Regions from separate parts of the Stieleria sp. genome, predicted to be linked through region 3. Evidence: riboswitches for the same ligand, from Rfam matches in the RefSeq annotation. Region 3 holds a riboswitch; each other region holds the start of a gene.

The links. A riboswitch is a leader RNA that binds a small molecule or an ion and turns the genes downstream of it on or off. The one in region 3 is predicted to bind cyclic di-GMP.
Region 1: linked by a shared signal. The riboswitch ahead of ABX749_RS00970 (Flp family type IVb pilin) and the one ahead of ABX749_RS05850 (TadG family pilus assembly protein) in region 3 are both predicted to bind cyclic di-GMP.
Region 2: linked by a shared signal. The riboswitch ahead of ABX749_RS00735 (hypothetical protein) and the one ahead of ABX749_RS05850 (TadG family pilus assembly protein) in region 3 are both predicted to bind cyclic di-GMP.

Annotation. Positions count from the first base shown of each region.
Region 1 is NZ_JBFHKV010000011.1:2,592-10,540, reverse strand. Features, by position in the region: gene ABX749_RS00985 (type II and III secretion system protein family protein) at 1-1,197, opposite strand, end outside; gene cpaB (Flp pilus assembly protein CpaB) at 1,415-2,434, opposite strand; gene ABX749_RS00975 (prepilin peptidase) at 2,713-3,270, opposite strand; gene ABX749_RS00970 (Flp family type IVb pilin) at 3,688-3,867, opposite strand; cyclic di-GMP riboswitch class I at 4,028-4,126, opposite strand; gene ABX749_RS00965 (Flp family type IVb pilin) at 4,745-4,924, opposite strand; gene ABX749_RS00960 (hypothetical protein) at 5,380-5,913, shown strand; gene ABX749_RS00955 (SGNH/GDSL hydrolase family protein) at 6,038-6,760, shown strand; gene ABX749_RS00950 (class I fructose-bisphosphate aldolase) at 6,818-7,897, opposite strand.
Region 2 is NZ_JBFHKV010000008.1:15,845-23,793, forward strand. Features, by position in the region: gene ABX749_RS00715 (hypothetical protein) at 1-41, shown strand, start outside; gene ABX749_RS00720 (hypothetical protein) at 123-713, opposite strand; gene ABX749_RS00725 (DUF4112 domain-containing protein) at 713-1,105, opposite strand; gene ABX749_RS00730 (deoxyribonuclease) at 1,217-2,314, shown strand; cyclic di-GMP riboswitch class I at 2,743-2,835, shown strand; gene ABX749_RS00735 (hypothetical protein) at 2,894-3,538, shown strand; gene ABX749_RS00740 (pilus assembly protein TadG-related protein) at 3,603-4,796, shown strand; gene ABX749_RS00745 (TadE/TadG family type IV pilus assembly protein) at 4,882-5,307, shown strand; gene ABX749_RS00750 (ATP-dependent DNA helicase RecQ) at 5,544-6,983, opposite strand; gene ABX749_RS00755 (GspE/PulE family protein) at 7,119-7,949, shown strand, end outside.
Region 3 is NZ_JBFHKV010000092.1:633-8,581, forward strand. Features, by position in the region: partial or broken gene gltA (NADPH-dependent glutamate synthase) at 1-563, opposite strand, end outside; gene ABX749_RS05840 (sulfide/dihydroorotate dehydrogenase-like FAD/NAD-binding protein) at 668-1,567, opposite strand; gene ABX749_RS05845 (TadE/TadG family type IV pilus assembly protein) at 1,947-2,354, opposite strand; gene ABX749_RS05850 (TadG family pilus assembly protein) at 2,366-3,502, opposite strand; cyclic di-GMP riboswitch class I at 3,540-3,620, opposite strand; gene ABX749_RS05855 (hypothetical protein) at 3,902-4,234, shown strand; gene ABX749_RS05860 (hypothetical protein) at 4,307-5,200, opposite strand; gene prfB (peptide chain release factor 2) at 5,527-6,651, opposite strand; gene mnmA (tRNA 2-thiouridine(34) synthase MnmA) at 6,730-7,908, shown strand.

The sequences.
Region 1 (7,949 bases), on a different contig from region 3:
CAGTTCGATGTCATTGCGTTGTTCGCGGACGCTACGGAAGAACGTGCCGATGACCGGCAGTTCTCCGAGCAAGGGCGTGGCCCGCGTGGTCGCTTCGGTGCGGCTCTGCAGCAATCCGGCGATCGCAAACGTCTGGCCGGCTTGCAGTTCCACGGCGGTTTCGACGTATCGCTGACTGAACGCGATCACGTTTGCACCGGCGATGACGAGCGAACGCGATTCGTCCGGTTCTTTGACTTCCGGACGGACTTCCAATCGAATCCGACCGGGTCCGACGACGAACGGCAAGAAGTCAACCGACGTTCCGTACTCCTCGTAGCTGACCGTGACTTGGCCTTGTCCAGACGGCACGATAAACGGGATTCGACCGCCGACGGTGAAGCGTGCCGGACGACCGTGCGTTGCGATCACCGTGGGCTCGGCCAGGTACTTGACCAAATCCTGCTGACGGAGAGCGGAGATGAAGGCATTGAATTCTTCACCTTGGAAAATGTTCGTCGCGTCGGACGCGCTGATCGCGGCCGGATAACTTGTGAAGGAACGCGTATCCCCCGCCCAGTCCCAGTCGACGCCGAGCTCGCGAAGCTTGGTCCGAGAGACCTCCATGATCCGTGTGTGCAACAACACCTGCTGGACGCCCACCACGCGAATGTTGTTGACGACGGTCGGATAGTATTGTTCCACGATCGCAATCGCCCGATCGACATCGTCTACGCTGGTGACATAACCGGAGACGATCGCCGAGGCATTGACCGGCATCACCTTCAGCGTCGCCAGCGGCAACTGGGACGACAAGATGCCTTCGATCTCGCGGGCGTCGGCGATCACCGTGATGTCCACGGTGTATTGCTTGTCTTCGGTGTCCCACAAGTTGATTTGCGTGGTCCCGGGGGTCTTGGCGAACACCTGCAACTGATTCTGCGAAATCGGTGTGGCCCCGAGCACTTCTTCATTGTGCACTTGGAACCGCGGAATCTTCGCCTCCAAGGTCAGAATGCTGCTCGACTTGACCAGCATTTGCATCCGTTCAACCGCACGTGTGATCGTGTGGTTGGCGGCGCCGGCTGTCGCAGCGGCAGAAGTCAGTTGAGTGTCGTCGACGTCTTGCGCGCCGGCATGAGTCGCGAGACACGCCACCGAGAAAAGGGCGATCAACTTTAGCGCGGCTGGGCGGACCGCATTTCGGAACATTTGCATCGCAGGTGCATCCTTGCAGAACCTTCGTCTCGGATCCTTCCGAAACATGATGCCGATGACTTTCACCATCGACATACATCAGTTCGTTGCGAGTAACGTCGGGATAAAAAAGGGGACGGGTCACGCTCGCCGTTTCGGTCCGTCTGGTTTCAGAGTCTGAAGCCAGATCTTTCCTACAACGGCGAGTCTTGATTTACTTTGTTCATCTATCGAGGGTTCACTCGTCAGACTCTTCTCCGCCCTCGGGCTGAAAGAAGGGGCTGTCGGCGCCTCGTAGATAATCGTCGGAAGTCGGTTTGTTTTGGTCGGCGGATTGCTCGGCCGATTCATCCGTGGTGGCCAGGTCAAGCGCTCCAGTGTCTCCGACGACACGCGGCAACGGCTCCCCTTCCACCCATTCGTAAACAATCATTCTTCCGTTGATGATTTTTGTAGTGCGGAAGGTGGCTTTCTTGGGCTCGGCTTCCGCCTGTTCTACTTCTACGGGTTTTTCTTCCGCGGCAAGCTTTCGCAGCCGCTCTTGTTCGTCACGACGGTCCTGTAGATCTCGCAAGAACTTGCGGGCCGCTTCGCTCGGTTCCCCTTCGGGAATGCTTTCGTCATCGGCCGTCGGGCTGCCCAGCGACAATGAGATCTCGCCGAGTTTCTTGGCAAAGTCAAAGGCTTCGACGTCGGCCTTGCGAATCAGCAGTTGGATGTCGCGAGCGGATCGTGTGCGTGGTTGGTCCGGATCAAACTTGGTGATCCCATCGATTCCATAAACCTTGATGCCCGTCAACACATCCAAGGCCATGTCACGAGCAAACATCTCGCCCTTGGTGAAGAAGCCGCGGATATCGACGCGGTCGCCCGGACTGACCAGGTTGACCGTTCCGTCGCGACCGGCCGGCAACGAGACCACGGCGTAGCCTTTCGGCACCACCTTGTCTTCGACTTCGTTCATTAATTTCAGGTCCAACATCGGCTCGCCGGCGAACAGCGGGACCTTGGCGAATCGTCCCTCAAACTGACTCAGCTCCGCCGAGGCACCTTTGGGGATCCGATCGGCCGGCCACTGTTCAAGCCGTAGCTTCTCGGCCGTGATTTGTTCTTCGGGATTGATGGAAACCGTGGTGACCAAGATCTCCGCCATCTCGGTGGGGGTGCCGTTTTGTGCCTGCATCCACTGTCCGACTCCGACGGCCGCAACGGTGCCGCAGATGCCGGCAAGTAGCAAGAAAAGTGATTTGTTTCGCATGGCGTGTGCTGGTACCAGACCAGATGATTACGTTTCGGGTGTGGAGGACTGAGCTGGGAGGAGGCTGTCGACCCACTCACTTCACTCGGTTACAACCAGCCCCTGCCTGCAACCGCGCAAGCCGCAGGCGTAGGGCTGGTGTAATAGGGTTGCTTTCTCTAGTCGCCAAGAATGAGCTAACTAGGATAAATTCCCAAAAACAGTAGGTCTTGTGGAGGGAACCCACCCTCATTCAGGTGGATTTCCTGGTGTCCAAAAACAGACGTCTGACCTTCCGTTCAGATAAGCATTCCGGCGTAGGCAAAATAGAGAATCGATCCGATTGCCATCGGTATTCCGTATGGCAGCAAATACATGGTCGGTTTTCGCTCGCGGGCGATCTTGGAAAGCTCCGAAGGCTTCTTCACCGTCTTCCATTCTTCCAAAATTTGCAGCGCCATCGCGTAGTGTTTGGTCCAGTTCCCGCTCTTCCAGATCATGAACACGGCCATGATGCCGCCCACGATTGCGGTCGCGGCAAACGCGTAGAGCGTCACCACGGTTCCGAGCCAGGCACCGACGCCGGCGAGCAGTTTCACATCGCCGCCGCCCATTCCGCCGACATTTCGCAGAACGAGCAACAACATCATTCCGACAAATGTGCCCAACAGGCTCCATCCCAGTCCGGCCATGCCGCCCTGGATGGTGCAGTGAACCCAACCGCAGATGATAAATGGAAAGGTCAGCCAGTTGGGAACCTTCAAAATGGCTCCATCGATGACCGCGGCAACGATCAAGACGACCGTAACAAACCAGACGGCCCAATTCTCTGTCAGACCCTGGAGGATGGTTTCCATGGCTTAGTTCCCCGTGACGATTCTCTAGAAAGGTGTGTTGGTGGTCGAGTCAAGGCGCGGCGGAATCGGATGAGACGCCGGCCGCAGCGTAGTAGGCAGGAGTGGGAGCATGCCGACCTGCGGCATGCGGCGAGTGGATCACGCGAGGATTCAGCGTGGTCCCAACATCCAACTGAACATCGCAAAGAGCAACGTGATAAAGCAGCACGAAAGCTGCCAAACGTGCTCTGCCGCATCAGTGGGAAGGAGTGGATAGTTCATGGTGGATTCCGTGGTCGCCCGAGACGGATGGGCGCAAAAAAAGAGACTCGACGTGACCGATGTGAATGCGACTAAGCCAAACACCGGCCAATCGTCGAGAATCTCTCGGGGTGGTTGTCGGCGAAACTTCTGAGCGAGAACTTCGCCAACACCGACTCAGTTGGCAGCGATTGCCGTACCGACTTCTTGGAACTTCTTGTTCGACTCGGTACCGATCGTGCCGACTGCAGCCAAGCAAACGACGACGATCAGGGCCAACATCACAGCGTATTCCACTGCGGTCGGGCCATCTTCTTCCTTCAAGAACTCAACGATGCTATTAGCGAACTTTTTCATTATTCAAACTCCTCGGTGGGATGTCATTTGCGATGACTCCCGACGATGACTTACTGGTCCGATTCAACGTGAATAGGATCCCGGAAAAGAAGCAGCCACGTCTCCAAAAGACTTGCCTAGGCAATCGGGATCGCATCTGAAACACGATCTCGACTGTTCCCTTGGCAGCTCGGCTATCCTTCGAGCAAAGCGAGTTGCTTTGCCCACGGACCCGTAGCTTTGCGCCCCGCCCTTTCGATGCGGTTTGCCTTTCTCTGGGGAGCCAGGCCGTCCGAGCGTTCTGGTGACCGTCGATTGGTCGAACCCTCGGCAGCAGATCATCGTGACCCGCTCTCAACAGAAACCTATGTCAGGAAACTGACGAGTCAAAAAACTGCAGTTAGACAAGGCATTCTGCATCGGCAAAGGGTGACGTTGGTCTGGATGTAACAGATAAACCAAGCTTTGCCCCCTGCAGCGGGATCGCCTCTGGCTCAGCACCCTCGGACGATGAAGACGCCGTTTGCGCCGGCATGAACTTGCTGACATCAAATGATGATCGACCGCACCTTGTCGATTAAGCCCTATTGGGCTCGCGGCCTGTTGCTTGAGTGAGCCGCGACGCGTGAGCGGCCGGGCCCAGCGCAACGCCCGAGGCCTCACGGCCAGCGGCTCACGATTCGTTTCGCATTCTCAATTAACTCGACAGGCCGCTGTCGCCGTTCCGCGAACTCCTACCGTTGCGAAACCGGTAGCAAGAAACCATCGGACAATCAGTGGTCGGCCCGTTTTGTCATGCGGCGCAACAAAAAACGCCCCGGCGCCGCTGATAGGTGACGCCGGGACGTGTTTGGGCTGTGCCGCTGAAGCGATCTCGCTTCGGGCAACGATCGTCCGCTTAGTTAGCGGCGATTGCAGATCCAACTTCTTGGAACTTCTTGTTCGACTCGGTGCCGATCGTGCCGACAGCGGCCAAGCAAACGACGACGATCAAGGCCAACATCACAGCGTACTCCACTGCGGTGGGGCCATCTTCTTCCTTCAAGAACTCAACGATGCTATTAGCGAACTTTTTCATTTTTCAATCTCATATGTGGGGAGCCTTCGAAGATCGAAGACATCCATTGATGACTTAATGGGCCGTTTCAACGTGAAAAGGAACCCGGAAGAGAAGCAGCACCGACACCAAAAAAAGTGGAGCCAGCCACCGTCCGAAACCGTGTCCGATCGACTCTGCTCTCGCAGCGATGATCGGGGTTTCAGAAACGCGTCGTCACGGACACGTTCTCTACCTGGACCGTATGTCAGAAAGCTGGTGAAGCAAAATTGTGCGGCAACGAAATCTCATCGTCGGCCGATCCGGGTGTGCCTGTCACGGTCGTAACGGTCAGCATGAGCCAAACCCTGCCGGCACACCCTGTTTCAGTGTCCGAGCACGACTCGATGGGTTCTGCAATCCAACTGCGCCGTAGTCTCAGACGATGGAATCGAACTCAAATTGTCAGTGGATGAACTCACTTGGAAGGTTTAACGATGCAATTCAATTCTCGACTCACCACCGCCGTCCTGTCCCTCGTCCTTGTCGCTTCGTCAGGGTGCAGCTACGTCGAATCCTTGTTCAACAAGAAGTCCGGCGACAACAAACTGAGCAAAGCGGAGATCAAACGAATGATCAAGGAGAGTGAGAAAGACCTTCCTCACCGCTTGGACGAGAATTTCACGTTGACCAAAATCACGATGGACTACGGCGGAACGCTCAACGGTTGGTACACCGTCAGTGACGAATTGACCGCACAGCTTCGACGAATTGGGAATGTCAAGATCGAAGAAGCGATGCGAGAGAACATCGAAAAACTTGATTTGGATGACTGTAACGTGCCAGAGCAAGTCATCCAGATTCTGGAGCAGGATGACTTCGCGATTCAATACATTCTCGAAGACAAGTACGGATTGCCGATCGCGTCGGTCGTCATCAGCAAAGAAACGATGGAAGGTGAAGAACGGATCGGCCGCCCGCAACAGAATCCCTTCGCCGTCCGCAACGTGTCCAAAAAGGGCGGCAAATAAGACGTCGCCGGCGTCGACAAATACGGCAAAAGTGCGGTCCGTGGGTCCGAGACGGAGGCACGGGCCGGCATCGGGCAAATATCATGAGGGGAATTGAAATCCAATTCCCATGCCATGGAACCCGATGACCATGATCCGACTCGGACTCTGCCTGATCGTTGCGCTCGCTCACGTCGTTTCGTCCCCCGCCCAAGACGCTGCCAAAACGCCGGCACCCAAGAAGGTCAATCCGGCCTTCCAACCCCCGGAAGTCAATCCCAAGCTTCCCAATGTGCTGCTGATCGGCGACTCGATCTCTATCGGCTACATGGTCGCCGCGCGGGCGGCGATGCAAGGCAAGGCCAACGTGTTTCGACCGCCGACCAACTGCGGGCCCACCACGCGTGGATTAGATCAGATCGATCAATGGCTCGGCGATCGCAAGTGGGATGTCGTTCATTGGAATTTCGGACTGCACGACCTGAAGTACATGGGGCCGAAAGGTCAGAATCTGGCCGACCCCAAAGCCGAGGGTTCGCACCGACAGGTGCCGATCGACGAGTACCAGTCCAACATCGAAACGCTGGCCCGCCGCATCAAGCAACAGGCCAAGATCGTCATTTGGCGGGAGACGACGCCTGTTCCCGAGGGCGCCGCAGGACGCGTCGTCGGTGACTCGGTCAAGTACAACGCCGCTGCGGCAAAAGCGATCGCCAAAGTCGGCGGGATCCAGACCGATCCGTTCTTTGCCTTCGCCGAATCGGTCAAACAACACCAACGGCCCGCCAACGTCCATTACACCGCCGAAGGGTCGAAGCTGCTCGGTGAGCACGTCGCCGAAGTGATCGAGTCCGCGCTGGCTGACTGAAACGCCGCCAGACCCGCCGGCTCCGCTCGACGCCCCAACCACGGCACGTCGCGCGATTTACGCCACCGTGATGTCGGGATCCAAGTAGACGTCTTGAATGGCGTTGAACAACTCGATGCCCTCGCCCATCGGACGCTGGAATGTCTTGCGACCGCTGATCAATCCCATCCCACCGGCACGCTTGTTGATGACGGCGGTGCGGACGGCTTGTTGGAAGTCGTTCGCACCGGATCCTCCGCCGGAGTTGATCAGGCCGCAGCGTCCCATGTAGCAGTTGAGCACCTGGTAGCGGGTCAGGTCGATCGGATTGTCGGTGGACAGCCCCTCATAGATCCGATCGTCGTACTTGCCGTATTTGTTGCCGCCTTGGTTGAGCGCCCGATAGCCGCCGTTGTTGGTGGGTTGTTTCTGTTTGATGAAATCGGCATTGATCGTCGATCCCAAATGGTTCGCTTGCCCGGTCAAATCGGCCGAGGCTTCGTAGTTGACGCCATCGACGGTGAATGCCGAGTTGCGCAGGTAGCACCACAGCATCGTGAACATGCCCAGTTCGTGAGCTTCGGCGAAGGCATCGGAAATCTCTCGGATCTGTCGCGTCGATTCCGGCGAACCGAAATAGACCGTCGCTCCGACACCGACACATCCCATGTTCCAAGCGTCGCGGACGCGGGCAAAGGGAACCTGGTCATAGGTGGCCGGATAAGTCATCAGTTCGTTGTGATTGAGCTTCAAGATCATCGGGATGCGGTGTGCGTACTTTCGCGCGATCCCGCCGAGCACACCAAACGTCGATGCGACTCCGTTACAACCCGCTTCGACGGCCAATTGTGCGATGTTGGCGGGATCAAAGTAAATCGGATTGGGGGCAAACGATGCACCACCGGAATGTTCCACGCCTTGATCGACGGGCAAGATCGACAGATAGCCCGTCCGCGCCAGCCGACCGTGATTGAACAACGACTGCATCGCGCAAAGCACGCGGGGACTGCGGTCGGAGTGCGCCCAGACCTCGTCGACGAAATCGGGACCCGGCAGATGCAATTGCGATGCGGGAATCGTTTCGCATTGATGGCTCAGCAACGCTTCCCCATCGCTACCGAGTAGATCGAGCACATTGGTCTTGGTTTTGGTTGTCATCAGGGATCATCCAGTTCAAAAAAGTTGGGCGGTATTGCACAGCCGTTGCGCG
Region 2 (7,949 bases), on a different contig from region 3:
CCGAGACTCTCTCTGACACCAGTTCATCCCGCGGCTTGTAAGCCGGCATCGACGATGGTGACGGGGTTCGGTCCGGCATCGACGAGCCCCCTCAGCCCCTCCCTGTGATCGCTCTCTCTTCGCTAAGTGTCCCGCTCGCAGAACAGGGTCGCTGTCCACGCGTGACACGACTCTGACGCCTCTCCATCCGCCCGCGAGAATCGAACCACGACCCGAGCGTCGGTGTCTGGGCCGTGGCGCCACTCAACCGGAGAACCTCCAGCCGGCGGACTCGTCCATTGCAGCCGAGCTTCGAAGCAGGAGGCCGTGTGGCGAATCAGTTCGTATCGTCCCCTGGCAAGTTGCCGGACCGATCCGCGGCCGGCCCCGATGTCACCTTCGAAATCCAAATAGCGCTCGCGATGATCGGCCAACCGCAGCGCCGGCGTGATGATGCGATCCATCCAACTCGCTGGCGGCTTGTCCAACTCGGGCAAGGGGTCGGTCGCCCACGTCCATAACGTTGCAGCCGACTTCGATGGGTGTTCGAGATGGTCCGCGCATGCATCACCCGCCCGCCCGCTCGATCGATCACCCGGCGGCTGGAACAACCAATCCCAATGCACCGGTCCCGCCGCGACGCGGCTTCCATCGGAGGGTTGCTGCCTGGCGAAACCGTGGCCGACCGCGTGAATCAGAATCGTGAACCGCGGCAAGGTGTCGATCGATTGCATCAGGGATCGGCCACTCGCTTCTTGAGATGTTTTTCCAATAGAACGGCATTGCGCCGATTGGATTTCCAATACCAATCAAACAGGTCACCGGCGATCGGCACGGCCCCAAGTGTCGCGTCGATCAAGACGTTGCCGCACATGCGGATCAACACGCCCGTCGACGCCTTCATGCGAAACGCTTCGCCGATCAACCAGAGCCCGACCACCGCGGTGGCCGCATCGCCCACCCCCGGCAGAAGTCCCACCAACGTGTCCAACCCAAATCGGATGCGGGTTCCGGGCAATGCAAATTTGTCATCCATCAATCCGGCGAACTTGCGGACCCGCGCCAGACGCCGCTCCACGTCTTTCCATTGCGACATCTCACGCACTCCCGATTGTCGTATTGCCATTGCCCAAGACACCCAAGTTTACCTATAGCCACCTAAAACAATCGAGAGGGTGATCAACGTCAGCCCCGGCCATCACGGTTGGGCCCAGCAACGTTCGGCAAGGAGGCCGAGGTGGGGATCTTTTCCAAACGTCGAAGAAAAAGCTCCTTCAGTAGCACAAGTTCGCTGCTGCGCTGGTTCGGTCCAGGCGCCACCACGCTCGGATTGCTTTACGCGCTCTACATGATGCTGACCGGCGGGCTGAGTTTTTCATCACTTGACGGATTGCTCGGACCGGATCCGGAGACGGCCTTTCGCGGCGAAACCATTTCGCTCGGCGACCGAACCGAACGTCCGCCCGATCGCATTCGCATCGCGACCTTCAATATTGAACACTTCGCGGACAAAAAATCCAGCATCCGAACAAACGAAGACGGCGTCGATGTGTTGGGAACGATCGCCAAGATCGTCAGCACGTTCGATGTCGTGGCGATCCAAGAACTACAGGGAGCCGACGGCATCGCCCTGCAACGACTGGTCGGACTGTTGAACGAATCGGGAGGCAACTTCGCCGCGACGATGAGCGACCCGATCGGCGAAGCCTACCTGGAATCGTACGCCTTCGTTTGGGATCGGTCACGGATCAACCTGGTGCCCGGCTCCGCCTATGTGGTGCAGGATCCCGGCAAACGCATGTATCGCGAACCGATGGTGGCGACGTTCGAAACCGTGGTCCCCAAAGAAAGCACCCAGCGGCCGTTTCGATTCACGATGATCAACGTCCACACCAAACCCGACCGCGTCGATCCGGCCGATCAGGAGAGCGAAATCAACGTGCTGGCCGACGTCTTTCAACGCGTCCGCGAATATGAGTTTCAACAGTTCTCCGAAGACGACTTCATCTTGCTGGGCGATCTCAACGTCAGTGAAAAGAACCTCGGACAGCTGAAATTGATCCCCGGCGTGCTCTCCCTGGCGGCCGACATTCAAACCAACATCAATCGCACCAAAACCAACGATCACATCCTGATCGACAGCAGCGTGACCGCCGAATACTCGGGGCGACTCGGCGTGATCGATTTGAAGGCCGACCTGGGCCTGACCGAAAAACAGGCCAATGCGATCAGCGATCACATTCCATTGTGGGCCGAGTTCAATCTCTACGAACAGCCGCCCGCCACTCGAGCAACCGCCACGGCCAGTGGCCCCGGAACGCGATTGATTCAGTAGTGCTCCGTCAACTCTTAGATTTGGGGGGTGCCGCGGAAAAGGGGTCCGGTACGAATGGCACGGGCATACGTGTTGGTGTGCAGGCTTTAGCCGCCCACTGTCGCTGCGTCGCAGCGACCGGAAATCGCCCAAAGGCTAAACACCAACGGTTACCCAATCCGTTGTTCCTTGAGTTCGTGCCATTCGGGTCAGGTACCAAGAATGCAGAGCACCACAACCCTGGGTCACTACCACCCGAGAACCGGGTTGGCCATCCACAAAATTGAGGGCATTCCCTCAGCGTGGCCCGACAATCGCCACGACCCTCATGACGTGCAGGGGGGAATGCCTCATCACGGCCCATACATATGGGGAAACTCAAGTTTTCGGGCGCGAATCGACATAGCGTTTCAATGCCAAATCAGCTCGAACGGTTCCCCCTTTCAAAGCCCTCGAAACGGCAAACCACGTGTAAGCGTGGGACGCAAAGTCATGGGTCCGGCCTGCTTCACTCGAAGCGTTCGGATCGCCAGACCACCGAAGGGGATTGCCAAGCTCGGCTGCGGCATCTTTTCTGCCTCGTCAATTTAGGGAACCAAAATGTCACACGCATTGAACCGATTCGGCGCCGTTCGCGCCACTTTGATCGCGGGGGGCTTCTGCTTATTTGCCTCTCTCCCCGGCGTCGCCGCAGCGGTCGACCCCGTCCTGTTCTTGGTCGAGGAGGATTGGGAACTGACGATCAACGAACCCGAAGTCAACATCAACTCTCCCCAGGTCGCGTTCTTTCTCTATCCCGACGCGGATCACGCCGATTGCTATTTCCAACTGCAGATGAACTACGCCGCCGATGACGGCTACTCCAGCGGCGGTTTCCATGTCGGGGCCTTCTGTGCCGAAACGCTCATCGACGAAGAGCGAAGTCAAATCCAAGAGGCACTCTACTGCGACAACGACCAGATCGTATGGACCAGTGCCATGGCCGTCTTCAACGGGCAACTGATGTTCGCGGTCAAAGATGGACACAGCATGCAGTGGGGCAATTTTGGCGGCCCGGAATACCTGGTGCAGATGGATGATCAGGAACTTCACGCCCTGGACCACTACACGCCTGAAAAGAGCCTCGAGTCCGTCGACATCGGATTCGGGAAAAATCGGGTCGCCTCGATTCGACTCAAGACGGTCCGTCTGACCTACACCAACGGTCACACCCAGACGATCCACGTCAATCAATTCGTTCAGTAGCAGCACCACGATGCGCACGAAACGTCGTGAATTGTCGATCTCATCATCTTCTCAGGGTCATCTCATGTTTCAAATTTCACTCCAGCGCGACCGCGCTTGCAAACCCGTTGCTCGCCCAAACTTCCCGCCATCTCAACGACGCTCGGCGAAACGTCGAAAGGGATCAGCCCTCGTCTTCAGCGTGTTCTTGGTGGCCGGACTGTTGGTGGTTTCGGCGATCGCGATCGACTTTGGACACATCAATGTTTCCCGCACGGAGGTCAAACGGACCGCGGATGCCGCCGCACTCTCAGCCTGTTGGGAACTGTTTGACGGAGTCGTCGAAGGAAAAAGTGCATCGACTGTCCAATGCGACATCGCAGATTCGGCTTCGTCTATCGCGGCAAAAAATATCGTCAGTTCCCGAGCACCGACGCTCAACACGTCAACCGATATCGAAATCGGATTCTACGACAGGAACAACCCAGGTGCACTCGACAACTCTGATCCGTCTAAGTTCAACGCGGTGCGCGTCAACGTCAGACAGACGGACGCCAATCAGCAAGCCATTCCGCTGTTCTTCGGATCAGTGACCGGACGAGCAACCCAATCCCTGCAGGGAGCTTCGACGGCGGCGCTGTTTAAGACGATTTCGGGTTTCCACAAGCCGAACAAAGCAGGTGAAACACTCGACATCTTGCCAATCACACTGGACGAAGAAACGTGGGAGTTGGTCAAAACAAAACAGACACGAGACGAGTATTGCTACTCAAACGGCCAAATCCAATCCGGCAGCGATGGGTATTACGAGTGTTCGCTCTACCCGACCGGAACGGGGTCGCCTGGAAACCGTGGCACGGTTGATATCGGTGGTGCGAACAACAGTACGACCGATATCCGGCGTCAAATCTTGACCGGCATCTCAGCTCAGGACATGGACGAACTTGGACAGGCATTGAACTTTGATGGGAATCATCAAATCGAACTCAATGGCGATACCGGCATCAGTGCGGGAATCAAAGCCGAGTTGCAGCAAATCGTCGGACAGCCAAGGATCATTCCGATTTTCCGTAAGGTGCAGGGGAACGGCAACAACGCCATGTACACGATTGTTGCCTGGGAGGGCATCCGCGTATTGAGCGTCAAATTGACAGGGCCGATGAACAAAAAGCACTTGACGATTCAGCCCTGCCCAATGATCGCGAAATACTCAATCTTCAGTGACCAAACGGTCAACGAAAGCGAGTTTTTGTTCACACCCGTGATGCTGGTTGATTGAACCAGCAGCCCCAACGATTGCCAGCGTCCACGTCGGGCGGGTTACCGCCTGACGTACTCCTTCAAAGCACACATCAAACCAACAAGTGAATCAAGTGAAAAGTCGATTCCGCAGAAAGCAAACTCGTCGCGGTGCCGCGACCGTCGAGTTTGCCCTGATCGTCCCCGTCATGCTGACCTTCACGTTCGGGCTGATCGAGATGGGACGAATCAGCATGATCAAAGAAGTAGTCGTCCAAGCATCACGCGAAGGGGCGCGCGTCGGGGTCCGACCCACCGCGTCGATCGAAGACGTGCAGGCGCGGGTCAACGAAGAGTTGGCGATCATGAATCTGACCAGCGCCAACGTGGTCATCACACCCTCGTTCCTGGAAGAAGCGGAACCGGGAGACGACATCACGGTCCGGATCACGATCCCGATCGGTGAGGTCAGCTACGTCCCAGGATTCTTCGCCTTCGACGGTCTGGACATCGTCGCCGAAACCGTGATGCGGCGCGAAAGCACCGGCTGATCCCAGCGGGACGCGCGCAGCATGCTGGTTCAATCGGATCACACGTGGGATTAGCCGTCTCGCGCGAGCGTACGGGCCAGAACCATCATCTAAACGCACCGAGGCCCGTAGGCTCGCGCCAAACGGCTGATTCGATCCACATGCCGGTCAGCCAACGGCACCCCAGCGGGAAGCGTCAGCGACCGGCGCGTGTGGAACGCACCACACGCGACACCGGCCGGCGCCGCATGCCGACCTCACCCGGACACTTCCGGATCGGCAAAATAACGGTTCAAAAACTGTTTGCGATCACCTTGTTCGGCCGCGAATTGAACCATCGCGTACAACCGCTGTTGATCGCGACGCTTCTTTTCAGCCAATTGATCGTCGTCTTGGAACCTCGCCGGTAGCGGAGCACACACCTCAAAACACTGCGGCGGCCGCGGACCGGCGACCACCCCGTGGCGATCCAAGATGGAGATCGCCGTCGCGATCCGGTGGTCGTGTTTGCTGCGACGCTGCAACTGGGCATTCATCCATTCCAGCCCAAACGCCCTGCACTGCTCGCCGTGCTCGGCCATCAATTGATACAACCGCGTGTAGAACGCGGCATCGGGATTGGACCATTCGATGAATTGCATCTGGGTCATCAAGTCCTCTTGCGCGTACAACCACACGCACCGACTCGGCTGCCCGTCGCGACCGGCACGTCCGATCTCTTGATAATAGGACTCGATCGAACCGGGGGTCTCCGCATGCACGACCATGCGGATGTCTTCCTTATCGATGCCCATGCCGAACGCGTTGGTCGCCAACACCAGATCGGCATCGCCGGACATGAATTCGTCCTGGACACGCCGGCGCTGGTTGCGTGGCAAATCGCCGTGGTAACAGACGTGATCAATTCCTTCGGACAGCAAGTGATCGCTGAAACGCTCCAGTGTTTTGATCAACGAAAAGTAAACGATGGCGCTGCCGGAGCGGTACTCGGGATCGCGAAGGATGTCGCGGAGCTGATTCAGTTTTTCTTCTTCGTCATAGACCGGGATCACATCCAAAAGCAGGTTCGGGCGATCGATGCCTTGGTGAAACAGTTTGACTTGTGACGCATCGATGCCGATCTGGCGGTAAATGTCTCGGCGGCACTCGGCCGTCGCCGTCGCGGTCAACGCAAGCGTGGTGGGCTCACCGATCGACGCGCGGATTTCGGCCACCCGCGTGTAGTCGGGGCGAAAATCGTGTCCCCACTGGCTGACACAATGCGCTTCATCAATCGCCAACAGACGGACGGTCCGGCGTGACAGGGCCTCGCAGAAGTCGTCTTTGCGGAAACGCTCCGGAGTGACAAACAGAATCTTGTACTGTCCTTGGGCCAAGGCTTCATAACGCGCCAACCGCGTTTCGCGATCCAACGATGAATTGATGAAACCGGCATCGATTCCCCGTCTCTGCAGCGAATCGACCTGGTCCTGCATCAACGCGATCAAGGGGGAAAGCACCAACACGATCGAGCGGTCGTCGTCGACACTTGACAGTGCCGGAATCTGGTAACAGAGCGATTTTCCCATGCCGGTCGGCATCACGACCATGGCGTGCCCCCCCGCTAAAACGTGTTCGATGATCTCTGCCTGTCCGGGGCGAAAGTCATCGTAGCCGTAGAATCGGCGGAGGAGTTCCTTGGGGGGTGGCGCATTCATGCCACTATTTTTCACGCCCGAGCCGACTTGGGAACGGGGCAGGCGACCCTTTTTTGCGTTGCGCGCCGTTATCGTTCATATTATCCAACCGCTACTCATGACCGACTTCTCCGATTCTCCTGGAAGACCCGCAACGTGAACGATGATTCCGCGATCGATTTCGACAATCTAGAAAAGCTGGAGGGTGAGACGGAGCTTGCACCACCGGAACTCTTCGCCGCCAACCTGATTGAATGGTCGCTGGAGCGACACGCCAGCGATCTGTTTGTTTCGGACATCGATGGTGCCGTGCTGATTTCCGTCCGGCGACTGGGCCGGATTGAACCGGTTCGTAAACTCGCCCGCACCTACGGCCATCGGCTTCAAGGACACCTGCGTGTTTTAGCAGGCGCCGATGCGGGTGAATCCGTCCGCCCGGTCGAAGGCCGCGGCAACATCACCACGCCGGACGGATCCAAGGCACATCTTCGGCTCAGCAGCATCCCCACCCTGTACGGCCAAGACGTGGCGATTCGATTGTTCGATCCCGTGCGTGGCGCCCGACCGCTTGACCAACTGGGCATGGATTCCATCGACGTGGAATCGATCGAACATCTGATCGGGCAACGAAGCGGATTGATTCTTGTCACCGGTCCGGTCGCGAGCGGTAAAAGCAGCACGCTTTACGCCATCATGAATGAGCTCAATGACGGATCAAGAAAAATCCATACCATTGAAGACCCCGTCGAGCATGCGCTCTCGGGCGTGATGCAATCACAAACCAATGCGCGACTCGGACTCGGGTTTGCCGAACTTTTGACGGTCGTGCTTCGGCACAGCCCCGATGTGATCATGATCGGCGAGATTCGTGATCGCCAAACGGCGGAAACCGCGATCCGAGCCGGGGCCAGCGGACAACTGGTGTTGGCAACGGTGCATTCGACGAGTACCGCCGAAGCGGTCGACATGATGCTGCAATACGATAGT
Region 3 (7,949 bases):
ACTTCTTGCCGAACGATTTCTTTGGGCAAACGAAACTCCGGGATGCCATAGATCAACACGCCGCCGATTTCGTGAAGCGCCTCAAACACGGTCACCTCGTGGCCTTTCAACGACAGGTCGCCGGCGCAGCTCAATCCCGCCGGTCCGCTGCCGACGATCGCAACTTTCTTGCCCGTCAGCGGTGCGCGTTCGGGAAGCCCCACCTGGCCCGTCTGGCGTTCGTAATCGGCCACAAATCGTTCGATGTGCCCGATCGCCAACGAATTGAATCGCCTGGCCAACACGCAGGCGCCTTCGCATTGGTTCTCCTGAGGGCAAACACGCCCCGTGACCGCCGGCAACACGTTGTCCTCACGCAGCTTGGCGGCTGCGGACAGGTACTCACCCTCGCGAACCAAATCGACGACTTCACGGATCTGCACGCCCACCGGACAGCCGTGCGTGCACTTCGGATCGGCACAGGTCAAACAACGCTGCGACTCGCGCTGCGCGATCGCTTCGGTCAAGCCCAAGTTGACTTCGTCAAAGTTATGCGCCCGCTGGCATGCCTCCTGTTCGGGCATGACCTGGCGGGGAATTTTGGTGCGCTCTTTAGGAGGAAGTTTATCAACCATTGATCAGAATCTGAATGGTGCGTAGATGGTGTCTGACGTGTGACCCTTGACTTTCAAACCGTCCGTGGACCGACTTCCGGAAACTTCTGCTCCATGTGGCAATGGTGAGCTTCCTCCAGGTCGTCAGTCGGATCGACCTCGAATGCTTCCAACGATTCCTGTTCGCGATCACGGTACATCTTGTTGCGCTGGATCAGATTGGTGAAATCGACTTGATGCGCGTCAAACTCCGGTCCATCGACACAGGCGAATTTGCATTCCTTGCCGACGTACACTCGACAGCCGCCGCACATGCCGGTGCCATCGACCATGATCGGATTCAAACTGACGATGGTCGGGATCTGATGCGGGCGCGTGACCTCGGCGACCGCCCGCATCATCGGGATCGGACCGATCGCCAACACGTGATCGATCGTTCGCCCCTGATCGATCAACGCTTGCAACTTCTGTGTGACGAAGCCGTGTTCGCCGCAGCTGCCGTCGTCGGTCATCAAATACAGTTCGTCGCTGGTCGCGCGAACCTCGTCTTCCAAAATCAGCAACGACTGATTGCGGGCACCGACGATCGTGATCACGTGGTTGCCGGCTTGTTTCATCGCGACCGCGGTTGGGTAGGCGATGGCCGTTCCCACGCCGCCCCCGATGACGACGACCGTGCCGAACTTCTTGATCTCCGACGGCTCGCCCAAGGGGCCGACCACGTCCAAGATCGAATCGCCGGCTTCGAGTTGATTGAGCAGTCGCGTCGTCTTGCCGACACCCTGAACGATGATCGTGATCGTCCCCTCTTCGACGTCCGAGTCGGCAATCGTCAACGGGATTCGCTCGCCGTGCTCGTGGATGCGGACGATCACAAACTGCCCCGCCTGCCGCTTGCGGGCAATCCGAGGCGCTTCGACACGGAACAACTTGACATCGCCAGAGAGAAAGCGTGATTCTTTGATGGGAAACATGGCGGGCGTGGTGTGGAGTGCGACCCTGTACGCTGGGCGGATCGGCCGCCGGCACGTGAGTTGGAAACACCTGATCCGATGAACGGGCGGCCTTTCGTGCAAGCACGACTCGTGCCTGCCTGCCGCTCAGCTGCCGCAAATACCATGCCTGCTGCTGACGTTCGTTTCCCGAAACGGTCACGCTGGCAGTAAAAGGGACGCGACCGATGTGAAGAATGCCGACAGATCCGGCCAGTCGCCCCATTGTCACCCGCTGCAGAGAATGTGCCCCACAGAAGCGCAATTCAAGACAGCGTGCGCCATATCGCACACACCTGTCGGGCTGACTGCACGAACGAAGCCATGCGGGACCAATCCGACTGGCAACAATTCGGGTTGCTCAATCCAACCGCTCGGACCGCATCTTGGTCGTGGCGCTGAGTGTCACTCCGTTCAAAAACGAGCCGTTGATCCAGCCGATCTCGTTGTAGCCGACCTCCACTTTCACCGTGATCTGTTCATTGTCAAACGCGGCACTGGGGTCTGGATCCACCGTCACATCCGACGGCGAGACGCTGACGGATGCATCGGACAAAAATTCGACGACCTTCTGCTTGACCGAATCGGCGGTCGCATCCGGCAGGGCGGCCTCGCGAGCGCCCTCTCGCGATGCATTGGTCAGTAATTGTTGGACCATCATCCCTCGACCGAACTCGATGATCCCTAACACCAAGAGGATCAAGAATGGCGCTACCAACGCGAACTCCACCGCGGCGGCCCCCTTTCGTCTACGTCGAATTGCGTTCATTCAATCAAACCTTATTGCACGATCACGGGCGGAGAGTAAATGTTCTGGCTGGTCCCACTGACGCCAGGGGCCGCTTGAACAACGCCTTTGAATGTGACGTTGGCTGGCTGGACGCTGACATATTTGTTTCCGCCGGTCAGATTGACGGCAACGATCCGGACACCGACAAACTTCACGATCACGAACTTCGCATTGTTGCCGTTGCCCGAGACGTCACGATAGATGGGAATGATGACCGGTTTTCCGGCAATGGATTCGAGATCATCCTTCACGCTGGCACTCAAGCCGGGATCACCGCCGAGGATCAATTCTCCGGAATCATCCAGCGCCAGTGAACCGCCGTGATAATCGAGGTCGGACTGTGAAAGTCCGTCACGAATTTGCCCGGCCAGATGCTTGGTGGAATTGGAGGACTGGCCGATATTGACCGTTCCAAAGTTTCCCGAGCTTGAAGTCCTCGTCGGGAACAACACGACTTCAGGAATACCGTCGGGAGTGGCGTCGACCGACTGGCTAATCGCGTCGTATCCCCAATCGTCGGCACCCCGACTTACTTGTTGCTCCCAATAGTCTTCGTCAACCGTGATTGGCAGAAACGGGACATTGGCACCGGCCCCAGGGACCTTGAATCCGCCAACGTTCTTGATGATCGCTGCGGTGGCCTCGGCACGCAGCATCATGCTCGAATAGCCGAAGATATTTGCAAAGAATAGACCGACTTCCCCGTTCCGATCCGCCGTTTGGCTCACTTTGACACGCACCGCATTGTATTGTTCAGGCTCATCAAACGTCATCGACCCACGTGGATTACTGAAATCGATCCTGCCCACGACGATGTCACCGTCCGAATCGGCGTTGAAGGTATTCCTGTGGACGGTCACCTGTCGATCCAGCACCGGATTGTCTTCGACGTACTGCTTGGCAGTGCGTCGCGTGTCGGTGATGATTCGATACGCATTGCCGTCATTGCGAAATTCTAAGACGGCTGCGTGCGCGGCCGCGTCGGCCGACCGCTGCAGATCCGATTGCGCCACCATCAGTACGCCTAGGTCAACGGCGCACGCAACCATCCCCAGTACGACGACGAGCAACACCGCGACAAGCACGGCGACGGCACCACGCCGACGCCCGATTTGATTGGACTTCATTATTTGACACTCGGAGCACACTTGACGCCCCAGCATCACGGGTAGCTTGGCGGTCTCTTCGTTTCAGAGATCCATAGCTTTGCGTCCCGGCCTCACGACCGGTTTGCCTTTATCTGCGACTGGAATTGTGGCGAATTGGACTAGTAAACTGCTCGAACCCTATGTCATTGCCGGACAGACGCAAATTCTGAATTGCCTCTGGGACGCAAAGTGGCTGACTTTAGGGATCTCCCTCGCGCCGGAGCAGTCAGACGGCCGAGAAGCCAGAACCTCTGCTGGTCCGGAAACGCGATGTCGCCGGACGGACCGGAGGTGTCACCCGGCCGGCGATGAGATGTTTAGCCGGGGGAGTTCGATTCCTCGGTCGATTTCCACCACCGCCGAACGGGAGACACCGCCATGACCAAGTATTTTGTCCAATCAGGAACGCTTCGCACCACCGTCCAAGCCGAATCGTCTCGCAAGGCGGCGCTGTGGGCGGTCCATCAAGCCATGCAGCAAGTCTTACCGGTCGACGACACCGATGGCAAAACGGCTCAATCGAAAATGGAGTCGGCGGCGACCGGCGGGATTCGCGTGATGGATGAGATCGTCCGCGTCAGTGAACTCGGTTTCGACCGCGAGGACGCGCCGGTGCTCTCCACGATGGATGTCGTCCGCCAATGGAATGAGATGTTTGCGGCGCTGGACCGCTTGCAACGGATGCTGCACGAAGGTGCCGTGGCGGCGTGACCGCACCCTCAGCCATGCGTTCGATGGACCGCCGGAGTCACGCCCGATGGAAGGTGTTAGCGGAACTACTGGTCAGCCGACGCGTTCGGCGATCACGCGCAATTGTGCCGCAGCGTCGGTGAGAGAAGCGTCTGGATAACTTCCTTCAAACGCATCCTCGTCGTCGTCGATCTCATCGACCTCAATGTAGACCTCTTCCTCCGCCGCCTCTTGAATCGGAGCCTTTTGCGGCGCGGGCGCCGGCCTGTCGACGCGCCGCACTTCGCGTCGTTGAGAGGAAGCCATCGGGACGTATTGCGACTCCAGCGCCGCGCAGGCCAAGGACTCGCGCGTCTGACGCCTCACACGATCCCGCCGTTCTTCCTGCGACGCGTCGGGAAACAAACCGCGGCACGGACGGTTCACCAGGGTCGCCACCAGCAACGTCAGTGCAGCCACGATCCCAAGCAACGGGATTTCATAGGTTGCCCCGACAACCACCGTGATCGACAACACGAACGCAAGCAGAGCTTTGAACAAATAGTCCGATGCCGACGCCGCCAGCGCAACCGTCCAGTGCGATGTTGTTGCACGAGACGCTTTGGTCTGCGATGACGCTGTCTGCGCCAATCGGCTGGCCGTGTCGATGAATAGATGAAGCACCTTTGCAACAAAGCGCAGCAAGGCAAACGCGATCACCAACATCGGAAGCGGAAAGGTGGCAACACCCGAGTGATCCGGGAAATAGAGAAACAAGAACACCGCCGCGACACACAAGACGGCCATCGTCCCGCGGATGACAAGCCGCAACTGATGCGATGCTTCGAATGCCGCGACTGCAGCCGACACCGCGCGTGATTCGGACACCACCAGCGGTTTACCGTGGACCTCTGTCGATGCCTGTCCACTGATCACTTGGGGGCCGGCTTCAACGCCGCGGGACCTGTCGAGGCCACTCGCCCGTTCGGTTTGACTAATCATGCCCATGATAGCCAAGCTCCAGTTGGTACTTGTAAGACTGGGCGGTGGATCCTCTCATCATCAAGCTCCTTGCCATGGCAACCTTCGGTCGCGAGCTGCTTCATGATGCACAAAAGAGTGAGAGGGATCATCCGCTCATTGATTCGATCTGTTCTCCCTGCCGACGATGTCTGCACCTCCGTTATAGCCAGCCAGCACAGGCTGTCGAGGAAATTCAGCGGGGAACATCAATCAATTCACAGCCATTATCCGATACGCCATCAATCTGATGAACAGCACCACACCACCATGGTGGGGTCATGTAATGAAGCTGACGGCGCGCGGGCGATCACTCAATCTTCATCGGCGGTGACCGCGGTCTTTCCACCCGCCCGCCAACGCAAAAAGGCGTCCAGAAAACCTTGCAGTTCGCTGCCGTCGATGACACTGTTGAAATTGCCGACGTAGTGTCCGGTCCTGGCATCTTTGACGCGCTGGTCGGGGTGCAAGAAGTAGTTGCGAATCTGGCTGCCGAAACCGGTCCTGGCCTGGGTGCCATACTTCGCCGCCGTTTCCGCTTCGCGTCGCTCCTCTTCCAATCGGGCCATTTTGGCGCGAAGCATCTTCCACGCGTTGGCCTTGTTCTGGTGCTGGCTGCGTTCGCTTTGGCACTGCACCACCGTATTGGTGGGGATGTGAGTGAGACGAATGGCGCTGTCGGTTTTGTTGACGTGCTGGCCACCGGCACCACTGGCGCGAAAGGTGTCGGTCCGAACGTCCTTCTCTTCGATTTCGACCTCAATGGAATCATCGATTTCAGGCGCGACGCTGACCGCAGCAAAACTGGTCTGCCGCTTGCCTTCACTGTTGAACGGGCTGATGCGAACCAAGCGGTGCATGCCCTCCTCGCCTTTCAGATAGCCATAGGCCATCGGCCCGCGGATGGCGATCGAGGCACTGTTGATGCCCGCTTCTTCGTTTTCATGCCGGTCAAGCAATTGGATCTTGTAATCTTGGTTGACCGCCCAAGCGGAGTACATCCGCAACATGATGTCGGCCCAGTCGTTGGCATCGGTCCCGCCATCCCGGGCGTTGATCGTCAGAATCGCTCCGGCGCTGTCGTTGGGACCATCGAGCAGGGCTTTCAGCTCCAAATCATCCAGAATGTTTTCCAAGCGTGAAAGCTCCTGGCTGACCTCGGCGGCAACCGATTCGTCCTCATCCGCCATCTCCATCAAGACACTTAAGTCCTCGACGCTGCTGGACAATTCGTTCATCGGGCCGACAATGGCTTTGAGAGCCTTGAGCTCGCCGACCGTTTTTTGAGCCGACTCGTTGTCGTCCCAAAAGTCCGGCTGGCCCATCTTGGCTTCGATTTTTTTGATCTGCCCTGCCTTGCCGCGATGGTCCAAGGACTCGGCGAGCAGTTTCAGGCGTTTTTCGATTTTTTCACTGCGCTGAACCAGTTCCGCGTCCATCAGTGATCACATCCTTTTCGCCGATCACGACGAATACTTGACATTGAGAAGACTTTCCAGAGAGGTTGAAAACTATACATGGCACGCGTGGTCCTGGCGATGAGTGGGGGAGTCGATTCGAGTGTGGCGGCACATCTGTTGCTCGAGGCCGGACACGAGGTGATCGGCGTGTTCATGCGCCACGGCGAGGAGTCCAGCGAAGTCTGCAAGGTGGATCGCGGTGCGGACCCATCCGCCCCGGCGGGTCAGGCTTCAGCCCCGTCGCTGCCCGTCCTGGGGGGCCTGGCGAGCGGGCGTGCCGACCACAAACAGGGCTGCTGCACCGCCAGCGATGCCGCCGACGCCAAACGCGTCGCCGCTAAATTCGGCATCCCCTTCTACGCACTGGATCTGCAAGCCGATTTCCGACGCATCGTCGATTACTTTGTCGATGACTACTTGAATGGACGCACACCGAATCCTTGCGTGAAATGCAATCATTGGATCAAGTTCGGCCGCCTGTTCGACTACGCCGCCGGTGTCGAAGCTGACTTTCTCGCCACCGGGCACTACGCCAGGATGATCGACGGCCAGTTGCACCGCGGATTGGACGGCCACAAAGATCAGTCTTACGCGCTGTTCGGAATTGGCAAGAGCCGTTTGCCACGAATGTTGTTGCCGGTCGGCGATTACGAAAAAACCGAAATCCGCAAGATCGCCGAAAGCCTCCAGCTGGGCGTCGCCGGGAAACGCGATAGCCAGGAAATCTGTTTTGTCACCCAAGGCCACCACAGCGATTTCGTCAAAGCTCGCCGCCCCGAACTGGTCGGCACCACGGCCGGCGACTTCGTCACCACCGACGGCCGGGTCGTCGGCTCACACGATGGCTACGAAGCGTTCACCGTCGGCCAACGAAAGGGCCTCGGGATCGCCCTGGGCACGCCCCACTTCGTGATCCGGATCGACCCCGAAACCAATCAAGTGGTGCTCGGGGAGAAGGAATCGCTGGCGTGCGGGCAACTGACGGCCGGGGATGCAAACTGGTTAGTCTCGCCGGAATCGCTCAGCCGCCTGGCCTCGTCCGACGCCGGAACCGGCGGGCTGTCGGTCCAAATCCGCTACAACGGATCCCCCCAACCGGCCTCGGTCGAAGTCGACCCGGGATCGCCGGATCGATTCACCGTTCACTTCGACGCCCCCGTCGACGCCGTCGCGCCCGGCCAAGCCGCCGTCGTCTACCACGGCACCCAAGTCCTCGGAGGCGGCTGGATCGAGTGACGCCCCAACGCGACGCATAGACAACTCGACAAACGCCGCCA